DNA from 4 places in the Shigella sp. FC1967 genome. Region 1 is predicted to be linked to each of the others. Evidence: predicted binding sites of a transcription regulator. Region 1 holds the regulator's gene; each other region holds the start of a gene.

Region 1 (3,195 bases):
TTTTATGAAGGATTACACGGCGGCGTTGTTACCAACGAACATAATGTAGCTCAACATGTTGATCTATTAGTCGGTGTTGTTCCTATCGTAAACCTAGAGTGGATACAAAAGCTTATACGAGACACCACAGAAAGAGGACACTCACAAGAGGCGGTAAGAGATTCGGTTGTACGCTCAATGGATGATTATATTAGTTACATTATTCCTCAATTCTCACGCACACACATTAACTTCCAACGAGTTCCAACGGTCGACACTTCAAATCCTTTTTCAGCCAAAGCAATCCCGACTCTTGATGAAAGCTTTATCGTTATTCGTTTTCGAGGCTTAACCGATATAGATTTTCCCTATTTACTTGCAATGTTGCATGGCTCATTTATGTCAACAATAAACACTATTGTTGTACCGGGCGGGAAATTAGGATTAGCGATGGAATTAATTATGGCACCATTAGTCAAAAAATTATTAAATGGTGAAAAGATAAGTTAACCAAAATAGAATTTATCTCTCTAAAAATAATATCCCATTTATTAAGGGATATTATTTTTTAAATTTAAACTTTATTTTAAAATATCAAAATTAGTCAGCATTCTTTATTTCAAATGAATGTGTAATATTAGCTGCTTTTCCTAGCATTAAAGAAACAGAACAATATTTTTCTGCGGATAATTGAACTGCTCGTTCTACAATTTTATCCGTTAATTCTTTACCTGAAACAATAAAATGCAAATTGATATCAGTAAATAAAACGAGGGGCTTCTTCACGTCGCTCTGATGTTAATTTTACTTCACAATCAGTCACTTGATGACGACCCTTACGTAAAATACTGACAACATCAATAGCACTACATCCACCTGCAGCCATTAATACCATTTCCATTGGACTTGGAGCTTTATCACCCGAATTTCCATCCATCATAATTTGATGGCCAGATGAAGATTCGCCGACAAAAGATAAATCTTCAACCCACTTAACTCGTGCTTCCATTTATTTTCCCCTAAAAGATGACATAGACTAAAAGAGTACATTCTCATAATTCAACTAGCAATTAGCAAATAGGTTTATTATGCTGACTGCGTAAAACGAGACTTAATGCACTAATTGTGTTAAAAACAATATCTGCTTGATGATAGTGGTTAAGATCAATGCATTATTTTCTCATTTATTATAATCTACTCCATATTAACTTACCGTCTTCTCAGGAAGTTAATAGGTAAAGCTAGGATTTTTAAGCATGCTGTCTCAAAAAGGAACCTATCCGTTTTGAAAGGCTGCATTTAACGTACAGAGGATAACGCGAATGGTTCTCGGCAAGCCGCAAACAGACCCGACTCTTGAATGGTTTTTGTCACACTGCCATATTCACAAATATCCATCCAAGAGCACGCTGATCCACCAAGGTGAGAAAGCGGAAACACTTTATTATATTGTTAAAGGTTCCGTGGCTGTTCTTATTAAAGATGAAGAAGGAAAAGAAATGATCCTCTCCTACCTAAATCAGGGGGATTTCATCGGTGAACTTGGATTATTTGAAGAAGATCAAGAACGTAGTGCATGGGTTAGAGCAAAAACAGCCTGTGAAGTAGCAGAAATTTCCTATAAAAAATTCCGCCAATTAATTCAGGTTAACCCTGATATTCTGATGCGCCTGTCTGCTCAAATGGCGAATAGATTACAAACGACATCAGAAAAAGTAGGCAACCTTGCTTTCCTTGATGTAACAGGTCGTATTGCACAAACTTTATTAAACTTAGCAAAACAGCCTGACGCAATGACACATCCTGATGGCATGCAAATTAAAATTACACGTCAGGAGATTGGTCAAATCGTTGGTTGTTCACGCGAAACAGTAGGCCGTATTCTGAAAATGTTGGAAGATCAAAACTTGATCTCCGCACACGGTAAAACTATCGTCGTTTACGGGACTCGCTAAGTATCCCCACTCGAATAAATAATAGCCATAAAAGTGCTATTGGTATACTTGTTGTATAAACCCCATCCTCGTTGATGGGGTTTTTAGTCAATACTACCCTCTTACAAATTCCGCAATAGCCGCTTTTAATGCCACCATTCCTTCTTGTAGCTCTTCTTGGGTAATAATTAACGATGGCGTAAAACGCATCACATCGGCTCCTGCGTTTAACATCATTAAACCATGTTTGGTAGCAAGAGCCAGTAACTCTTTGGCTTTACCTTTATATTGTGGTGCCAATTGCGCACCAATCAATAAACCTTGCCCACGGATTTGCGAAAAGACATTGTACGTTTGATTAATGTCCATCAGTTCATCTACAATCCATTGATAGCGCTTTTCTACCCCCGCAAGTACCTCAGGTGTATTAATCAAATCAAATGCAGCATTGCCCACAGCACAAGCTAATGGATTTCCCCCATAAGTTGTACCATGAGTCCCTACGCCCATAGCAGAAGCTATCTCATGTGTCGTTAACATCGCGCTTAGTGGAAAACCACTTCCTAGCGCTTTTGCAGTTGTAATAATATCGGGTGTCACATCATAGTTCATATAGGCGAAAAGCTTGCCTGTACGCCCCATACCTGTTTGTACTTCATCAAGAACAAGCAGGGCTTGATGCTTATCGCACAACTCACGTAGCCCTTCCATAAACTCAGGTGTTGCTGCCGTTACCCCCCCCCTCACCTTGAATTGGCTCTAAAATGACAGCGCAAGTGTGATCGTCTATTACCGCTTTAACCGCATCCAAGTCATTAAAAGGAACATGCACGATATCTGCTGGCTTAGGACCAAAACCATCTGCATATTTAGGTTGCCCACCCACAGAGACTGTAAACAGCGTTCTGCCATGGAATGCATGGTGAAAAGCAATAATTTTCGTTTTATAAGGACTATGGCGAGTAATGGCATAATGGCGAGCCAATTTAAATGCTGCCTCGTTCGCTTCTGCGCCTGAATTGGCAAAAAAGACACGTTCTGCAAATGTATTATCGATTAATTTTTGTGCTAAACGTAATGCAGGTTCATTAGTAAAAATATTACTAACATGCCAAAGTTGTTCACTTTGTTCTTTTAAGGCTTGATTAAGAGCAGGATGAGCATGACCCAATGCTAAAACAGCAATACCACCAGCAAAATCAATATATGATTTTCCCTGCTGATCCCAAACACGGCTCCCCATCCCTTTGACAGGAATAAATTCTGCGGGTGAATAAATTGG
Region 2 (3,195 bases), on a different contig from region 1:
TAAATCACTTTATTATTCAAGAAAATAATTTTGTAAGGCATCTCGGCTAGAAGCATCTAAACCGATATCTTTTTCTAGCCACGTATCCACATTACCGTAATGCTGATTAATACTCGCCAATGCTGTTTGCAGAAACTCTTCTTGTACTGAATAAACATAGGCAAATTTATCAACAATGGTATCACTCATTGTTTTGGCATGTTCTTCTAAAAGATAAGCGCGATAAGGGGCTAATGTTTCATTGGTAAGCAGATAATCTTCCATCACCATATCTAAAGATGCACCAAGCGCAAATAGCACTAAAGCAGAACCAACACCTGTTCTGTCTTTACCTACCGCACAGTGTTGCACAATCCCCCCTTTATCTGGTTGCTTTAATAACATAGCTAATTGTTTATAGGCAGGATTATTAATAGGTAATAATCTATATAACTGAAACATAAAGGCTTTTGCATCAAATTGCTCAAGTATTTCAGGTGTCAGTTTTTCAAGGTTTGCAGAAACTTCTTTAGATAGTGGGTTTGCAGGGGCATGATAATATTGCGCACCGTCCCAGACACGGTCTGGTTTATCAACGATTTCGCCAGTATCACGATAATCAATGATTTGAAAAAGATTTTTATCAATGAGCAGAGATTGGTCTGTATTGGTTAATCGATCAAGTGAACCAGAGCGAAAGAGCATTCCAGGTTTAATAATACCACCGTTACTCAATTTTTTACCGCCTAAATCACGAAAGTTAATTCCGCCGACTAAAGGCAACACAGAAGGATGTGCTTGTAAGATATCAGTCATAATGCCTCTTCTCATTGTTGTATTGTTAAGACTTCAAAGACCTTAACAGAAATCAGCGACTGTTAACACATTGACTTGATGAATTACCATACAAAAAAGCCCTTAATACCAAGGTATTAAAGGCTTTTATATTTGATTAAAAAAAACTTATTTCATTAAAATACGCGCGGCTTCAATAACGATACCTAACGCATTATTTTCAGTTTTCTTCAGTAATTCTGCATCTGGGATCTCTTGCTGAGTACGGTTTACGATAACACCTGCAACCATACCCGCACGTAAACCTTGGCTTGCACACATTGTCAATAATGTGGCTGACTCCATTTCATAGTTCATTACGCCCATTTCTTGCCACTCTTTCATCGAGCCTTTGAAACGGCGAACAACGCGACCAGTATAGGTGTCGTAACGTTCTTGCCCTGGGTAGAATGTATCGGAAGATGCAGTAACCCCTACGTGTACAGTTGAGCCATTGTCTTTAGCGGCTTTGTACAGTGCGTTCATACATTCAAAATCAGAAACCGCAGGGAATTCCATTGGTGCGAAATGTAAACTTGCGCCATCTAAACGAACCGCAGCAGTCGTCACAAGAATATCACCTACATTGATATGCTCTTGAATTGCACCCGTTGTACCAATACGCAAGAAAGTGCGAATACCTAACTGTGCTAATTCTTCAACCGCGATAGAGGTAGATGGGCCACCAATACCTGTTGAGCAAACAATGACAGCTTTGCCATCAATTTCACCACGCCATGACGTGTATTCACGTAAAGAAGCCAGATGAACTGGGTTATCCATTAATTTTGCAATTTTTTCAACACGCTTAGGATCACCTGGAACAATTGCTAAAGTGGCACCCTGTAGGTCATTTTTGGTTAAACCTAAGTGAAATACATCAGACATATCGGACTCCTCAATGGGACAAAACCAATGATCATTAAATTAAAAGTTACTGTATCAGTTTTCCAGACCTTTTTAGTGATCATAATCACTCACAAGGCACCAAAAAAAGTAACAATTTCATAAAAATGTGACAGTTATCACAAACAGGAATATCGAATAGCTACACTGTGGCAACATTCTCGGTATCGTGACTGGAGTAATAAAATCCTTCTTTCTCTTCTTACTTAGTCGGATAAATATCACTTGAGTATAGATGAAAATAATGACTTCACGTACACTACTCGCCTTTAAAATTAACATCTCAGTATAACGTAATACTACGTTAATAGTTATCGGAGCAAGCATGAGCTTATTTAACCAAATCGCAAGCCTGTTGGGTGGTGAGAAAATTAATCAATTCAAAACAGTACTCGAATGGGTAGAAACCCAAGGGGGAATTGAAGGCTTGGTTAAACAGTTTAACAGTGCGGGATTAAGCGATTTGATCCAATCTTGGATTGGCACAGGCAGTAATTTACCCATTAATGCAGAGCAGATCGTACAGGTTTTTTCATCCCCAGTGATTAATGAATTGGCTGCAAAGATAAATATGAATACCGCCGAAGCCTCTGATATGGCAGCACATTATTTGCCAAAATTGGTTGATAAACTCACCCCTGAAGGTGTTATTCCCAAAGAGTTAGATTTAATGAGTGCCGGTATGGATATGCTTAAAGCAAAAATCTTTGGTGGCTAATCAATAGATTGATCGATGGCTAGGGCTCTATTGTATCTTATTCAATCAAGCGCAATAGCCATCTTTATCGCTATAATCAATGACCTAATCACCGCATTAAAGCGTAATTAGAGAATACCTTCCTCAATCAATGCCTCATGAAAACGTTGTTTTTCTTCTTCTGTTGCTTGAATTCGCGCTAAAGGAACATCTAATACATAAGGAATACTTTGTTGGGGCTCATACACCGCCAAAACATAAGTTTTACCTTCCATTTCTAATGTAATTGGTGGCGTTTTCTTATTACCTGAATAAGTAATTGAAGTCTCTTTTCCGGCAACATTCGTTTTATAGGTAGCAATAAATTGTTTATTACTGACAACAACTTTAGCGGGAATTGCCGTTAATTTTAAAGGCTTGGTTCCTACCGAAAGCAATGCTTTTTTAACTTTATTGCTGATCATTTGACGATAAATAAAAAAGAACACACAAAAAGCAAATAATGCAGTAAAAACGAAATGCACTAATCAGGCGTAACCAAATATTATCAATTGCCACATCAACGGTCATTTTAGTCAGATCGTTTCCATCCGCGACGGGTTCAACCAATATATCTTTATTGCCAAAATCAAGAAAAGTAAAATTACGTGAAACCTCGTTACCCTCATACCGTAAGTCAACACTACAATTAGTTAAAATAAAGAGTTTTGAACGACAAGAGCCATCAACATCGGCATTAATAAACACTGGATTTTTACTAATTTGATAATCATAAACAA
Region 3 (3,195 bases), on a different contig from region 1:
GCGTGAATTTATTACTCATTTAACCGATGAAGGTCACGCTTTTTTAGCAAGAGCGGCATTAGGTCGAAAGCAAAACGCTGAGAAAATAAGTGAATGTTTAACACTCGGAGAACAAACATTATTTATTGAATTAAGTCAGAAAATTGTTAATGCATTAACACCTGAAAAATCAGGTATGGATAATCATTAACGTCACCGCTTTAATGGCTTTAATAGCCCTTCTAAACCTTCAATTTTAATGGCTAAGGTCATCTCCATGAGCTGACCAAGCTTACCTTCAGGAAACTCACCTTTCTTTGCAAACCACAATAAGTACTCTTCAGGCAAATCAACCAACATACGTCCTTTATACTTACCAAATGGCATTTGTGTGTTTGCTATATCGATAAGGTGCTGTTTTTCTAACATGTTATCTACCGTGCTATCATTGTAGGGATAGAATCGATTATAAGGTAATTTAAAGATAAAAAAAGCAGTACCCAAAGGTACTGTTGATTTTCTATTACTTGATTAACGTGTAACTCAGTTTACATTGTTATTTTATTCACATGCTATCTGTTTTATCTTCAGAGATTAAACAAACAGACCTGCAATAGCGGCTGATAAGAAGCTAACTAATGTAGAACCAAACAGTAATTTCAGACCGAAACGAGAAACAACGTTACCTTGAACTTCGTTTAGGCCTTTAATTGCACCTGCAACAATCCCAATTGAAGAGAAGTTAGCAAATGAAACTAAGAATACAGATAAGATACCAACAGAACGCGGTGAAATTTCAGCGGCGATATCTTGTAAGCTACCCATCGCAACGAATTCGTTAGACACTAATTTAGTTGCCATAACACTACCAACACGTAATGCATCTTGCTCTGGTACACCAATAACCCATGCTAATGGATAGAAAACATAACCTAAGCAATCTTGGAAACTAATACCAAAAATCATGCTGAAAATCGCATTCACAGCAGCAATTAATGCAATAAAACCAATCAGCATTGCTGCAACAATTAATGCAACCTTGAAACCTGCTAAGATGTATTCACCTAACATTTCAAAAAAGCTTTGACCTTCATGTAGGTTACCCATTTGGATCTCTTCTTCATTTTCAACAGAGTATGGGTTAATCACAGAAAGAACAATAAAGGTACTGAACATATTCAGTACTAAAGCAGCAACAACATATTTTGGATCTAACATTGTCATGTATGCACCAACAATCGACATGGATACTGTCGACATTGCTGTTGCAGCCATCGTGTACATACGACGCTGAGACATTTTGCCTAATACATCTTTATAGGCAATAAAGTTCTCTGATTGACCAAGAACCAATGAGCTTACTGCGTTGAATGATTCCAATTTCCCCATACCGTTCACTTTAGAAAGCACAGTACCGATAATGCGGATCACGAAAGGTAATACTTTGATATGTTGAAGAATACCAATTAATGCAGAAATAAAGATAATTGGACATAAAACATTCAAGAAGAAGAATGCTAAACCACCTTTCATCATGCCACCAAATACGAATTCAGTACCTTGTGCGGCATAACCTAATAAGTGATCAAATAATCCAGCGAAGCCACGAACAAAGCCTTCACCAACATCAGAGTTGAGGAAGAACCATGCTAATGCGATTTCAATAACTAATAACTGCACGATATAACGCAGACGGATCCCTTTGCGGTTGTTACTCGCAACGAATGCTAATGCGCCAATAACGGCGAGTGCTAAAACGAAGTGAATGATAGAGGACATGCATGCTCCAAAAATAAAAATAAATCTTGTAGAGCATTTTATGTAACGCGTAACATTAAGATGTGACTATTGTCACAATCTCATGAAACTGCATACACACTATTTATTAAATAAGATAGATTGATCACACTTTGAAAGTGACTTAAGAAACATTAAATGTAAATTTAACTTAAGTAAAAATGCCACTGAGAAGGTTTTCCCAGTAGCATTTATTAAATATTAGAATGATTATTTCGATTGATCAAGTAATCGTATCATTTCATCTTCATCAATAACGGTTATCCCTAACTCGTTAGCTTTCACTAACTTAGAGCCTGCCGCTTCACCCGCAATGACCATGTCAGTTTTTTTAGAAACACTTCCGCTCACTTTTGCGCCTAATGCCACTAATCTGTCTTTTGCTTCATCGCGTGTTAGCTGTGAAAGTGACCCCGTTAACACAACGGTTTTACCTGCAAAAGGATTATCACCCGCTTCATGCGCCACAATAACAGGTGCTTGCCATGTAATACCCGCATCATTGATCAATTGATCAATGACCATTCTATTGTGTTCTTCTTGGAAGAAATTAACGACATGTTTAGCCACAACATCGCCCACATCAGGGACGGACTTTAGCGCTTCAACATCTGCATGTCGTAATGCATCAAGGGTTGAGAAATATGTTGTCAATCCACTTGCCGTTGCTTCACCGACTTCCCGAATACCCAATGCATAAATAAAACGTGCAAATGTCGTTGATTTAGCCTTATCTAAAGCAGCAATCAATTTTTTAGCTGATTTTTCACCCATTCGTTCTAAACCCGATAGGATTTTTTCATCCAAACGGAAGAGATCAGCAGGTGTTTTGACATATTCTTTCTCAACCAGTTGGTCGATAATTTTATCTCCCATTCCATCCACATCCATAGCTCGACGTGAAACAAAATGTTTAAGTGCTTCTTTACGTTGCGCTCCACAAATTAAGCCACCAGTACAACGTGCAACCGCTTCACCTTCAATACGCTCGACATCAGAATCACAAATAGGACAATGTGTTGGAAAGACAATTTCTCGAGCATTATCAGGGCGTTTTTCTTCAATCACACTGACAACTTGAGGAATAACATCACCTGCTCGACGAATAACTACCGTATCACCAATGCGTATCCCTAAGCGTTCAATTTCATCAGCATTGTGTAACGTTGCATTACTCACAATAACACCTGCAACTTGAACCGGTTCTAAACGTGCAACAGGTGTAATAGCTCCCGTACGCCCTACTTGGAATTCGACATCTTTGATAATCGTCATTTGTTCTTGAGCTTGGAATTTATAAGCAATAGCCCAACGCGGTGCTCTTGATACAAAACCCAGATCTTCTTGTAGTGCAATATCATCAACCTTGATAACAACACCATCAATATCAAAACCTAAATTAGGGCGGATTTCTTCTAT
Region 4 (3,195 bases), on a different contig from region 1:
CCACTGTGCGAACCACTATAAGGAGCATGGCTACGGTTAGTTGCTTGTAGTGCCTGTTGTGCTAATTCACTTGGGTTATCAATTTTATAACCGTGATTAACATTATCCATCAATAGTGATGTGATGTTGAGATCTTTCGGACCAAAGCTATCAGGTAAATAATCACCCAATGTTGCCATTTTTCTACCCGGTAACTGAATTTGAATGTGGGTGCCGCTGTTCAATTCGTTCATAAACTGGCGACAATGACCACAAGGTGTATAGTTAACGGTAACGGAGATCAAGCGAGATTCACCTTGTAACCACGCATGAGTTACAGCGCTTTGTTCAGCGTGAACAGTTTGTTGTAGTGGGGCACCTGAAAATTCCATGTTGGCACCAAAGTAGAGATTACCACTTTCACCACGAGCAATAGCACCAACATTAAAATGAGATATCGGTGTCACTGCACAAGCAGCCGCGACGGGTAAAAGTGCGAGGGCTAAGGCATCATCATTACATTGTAACTGTGTTTTTATGGCATTGACTTGTTCTGCCGTGAACATTGCTGGAAATTCATCCTGCTCAAGATAAGGAACAAGTGCTTGTTGTAACTGAGGGGATAAATCTGACCAAACTGCCTGAAAACGCGTATGCATACATGAGTCTCCCATTAATCTTTCTGTATTATAAGATTCTAGGCATTTTTACTCATTCTTATATGTGATGAAAATCATATTTTCAATGAAACAATTGCAACAAATTCATTAATTGGGAGATGTATCTCAAATTTATAGTAAAATCCCCGAAATAAATTTAATAAAATCGGGGATTTAAGAATGAGAGAGTAAGAAATAGATTAACTATAAAGGTGCAAAATAATAGGAAAGATAAATGGTGCGGTAAGGGAAGTAATAATCCCGCATGTCATTAATGCCAATGAACTATACGCACCTTCAATATAATCGACTTCTGCCGCTCTTGCGGTTCCTACTGCGTGAGAAACCGTACCCATAGCTAAACCACGAGAAGCATGAGTAGGAATTCGTAATATCTTAAATAACGAATGACCAAAAATAGCCCCTAAAATACCCACGGCAATAACACATGCTGCACTGATGGCAGGAATACCACCAATAGAATCTGCGACGGCCATTGCAATCGGTGTTGTCACTGATTTGGGTAAGATTGATGCGGCAATTTCAGGTGTTGCACCAGCCCAGAATGCAATAGCTGTTCCACTGACCATCGCCGCAATACTACCTATAAAGCAAATACTAATTAATGATTTCCACTGTGCGCGAATTTGGTGTAATTGCTGATAAAGCGGTATAGCTAAAGCAACAACAGCAGGTTGTAGTAAGTCATTTAAAATACGACTACCTGCAAAATAATTCTCATAAGGTATTTTAGTTATTAATAAAATAGGAATAATCACCACAATAGCAATTAAAAGCGGATTTAAAATAGGCAATTTAAATCGGGTTGCAAGCTTTCGGGCTAAGTAAAAAATAAAAATACTTAAAGGTAGTGACCACCAAATATTCATCAATATGGCTAACATTTTTTCTTCTCACTTAACGCTTTATCGTCGTCTTTCTCTTTTGTTTCAACAATATCTTCAACTTGGTCTGGTTTTGAACCTACGATAATGCGCTCACGATGAACGTAGTGTGAGCAATATGCAACGAGTGCCATAACACCAAAGGTACTCACGACGCAGGCTAAAACGATAGGAAAAAGTTGCTGACTTAATAAATCATAATAGTTCATTACACCAACACCGATAGGGATAAAGAGTAATGACATATTTTTTAAGAGGATATTGGCGCCGGGTTTAACCCAACGTAAAGGGATAAGCTGGAAAGCAAGTAGACCAAAAAGGATCAGTAAGCCAACAATACTGCCTGGAACCGCGAAGGGTAGAAGGGCTGAAATAAGATTACCCGCAAAGAGACAAAGATAAAGTACTAAAAAAGATCGTAGATAATGCCAAAGTGTAATCTGCAATCGTGCCCGTTTAGATTTCATAATTAAGTGTCCCAAATCAACTAACAGAATTATCATACACCGATTTTGAAAGTGTGCTATGGATCACAATAAAAAAAGAGCGGGGCTCTAATAGAACCCCGCCATTCATTTGCTTGGTAAATGAATCTTGGTTGTTATTTCACTTGTTGACCCGGTTTTGCACCAGAATCTGGGCTGAGTAAGAAGATATCTTTATCACCAGGGCCAGCGGCCATTACCATGCCTTCTGAAATACCAAAACGCATTTTACGGGGTGCTAAGTTTGCCACCATCACCGTTAAGCGACCTTCTAACACTTTAGGATCTGGGTATGCACTACGAATACCTGAGAATACTTGGCGAGTTTCGCCACCTAAATCCAAAATTAATTTCAGCAGTTTGTCTGAGCCTTCAACAAAATCAGCTTGTTTAATTTCAGCGATACGCATATCAATTTTAGCAAAATCGTCAAACTTAATGGTTTCTTGAATCGGTGAATCTGCTAATGGACCCGTGATTTCTTTTACCGGTGCAATGGTGCTTTTTGATGCTTCAACCATCGCGTTGGCTTTATCCATTTCAATGCGATTAAACAACGCTTTGAATTTAGTGATCTCATGACCTAATAGCGGTTGTTCAAGAGCATCCCATGTTAGTTGGGTTTGTAAAAAGGTTTCTGAACGCGCTGTCAGTGAAGGTAATACAGGTTTCAGATAGGTCATCAGCACGCGGAATAGATTAATTCCCATGGTGCAAATGGCTTGTAACTGAGCGTCTTGTCCTTCTTGTTTTGCCACTACCCACGGCGCTTTTTCGTCAATATAGCGGTTAGCTTCATCAGCTAATGCCATAATTTCACGAATAGCTTTACCAAATTCACGATTTTCAAATGATTGTGCGATAGTTTCTTTCATATCAACAAAGTGTTGATAAAGCTTAGCATCATCTAAAGTATCTGCTAGTTTTCCATTGAAACGCTTGCTAATAAAACCCGCTGTACGTGAGGCAAGGTTAACGACTTTATTTACAATGTCACTGTTAACACGTTGGACGAAGTCTTCTAAGTTTAAGTCAATATCGTCAATGCGTGATGAAAGTTTTGCTGCATAATAATAACGTAGACAATCAGCATCAAAATGATCAAGATAAGCGCGCGCAGTAATAAAGGTGCCACGAGATTTTGACATTTTTGCGCCATTTACAGTG

The links. The regulator CRP, encoded in region 1, controls carbon source genes, mostly activating them, when cyclic AMP is high. The targets are predictions, from matches to a motif close to ATGTGANNNNNNTCACAT.
Region 2: udp (uridine phosphorylase) is a predicted target of CRP. The motif match lies at 1,827-1,844, and genes of this name have one in related genera.
Region 3: BHE89_RS23010 (NupC/NupG family nucleoside CNT transporter) is a predicted target of CRP. The motif match lies at 1,819-1,836, and genes of this name have one in related genera.
Region 4: BHE89_RS07665 (CidA/LrgA family protein) is a predicted target of CRP. The motif match lies at 2,062-2,079, and genes of this name have one in related genera.

What each region holds. Positions count from the first base shown of each region.
Region 1 is NZ_MIIZ01001054.1:24,836-28,030, reverse strand. Features, by position in the region: gene BHE89_RS18240 (phosphoribulokinase) at 1-489, shown strand, start outside; partial or broken gene BHE89_RS18235 (OsmC family protein) at 580-988, opposite strand; gene crp (cAMP-activated global transcriptional regulator CRP) at 1,302-1,934, shown strand; partial or broken gene argD (bifunctional acetylornithine/succinyldiaminopimelate transaminase) at 2,028-3,195, opposite strand, start outside.
Region 2 is NZ_MIIZ01000565.1:14,385-17,579, forward strand. Features, by position in the region: gene BHE89_RS05205 (tyrosine-protein phosphatase) at 13-795, opposite strand; gene udp (uridine phosphorylase) at 943-1,701, opposite strand; gene BHE89_RS05215 (YidB family protein) at 2,045-2,437, shown strand; partial or broken gene BHE89_RS26925 (hypothetical protein) at 2,545-3,195, opposite strand, start outside.
Region 3 is NZ_MIIZ01001464.1:4,973-8,167, reverse strand. Features, by position in the region: gene BHE89_RS23020 (MarR family winged helix-turn-helix transcriptional regulator) at 1-190, shown strand, start outside; gene BHE89_RS23015 (DUF3820 family protein) at 193-408, opposite strand; gene BHE89_RS23010 (NupC/NupG family nucleoside CNT transporter) at 574-1,758, opposite strand; gene ligA (NAD-dependent DNA ligase LigA) at 1,987-3,195, opposite strand, start outside.
Region 4 is NZ_MIIZ01000621.1:7,721-10,915, reverse strand. Features, by position in the region: gene cdd (cytidine deaminase) at 1-638, opposite strand, end outside; gene BHE89_RS07670 (CidB/LrgB family autolysis modulator) at 839-1,534, opposite strand; gene BHE89_RS07665 (CidA/LrgA family protein) at 1,537-2,010, opposite strand; gene metG (methionine--tRNA ligase) at 2,145-3,195, opposite strand, start outside.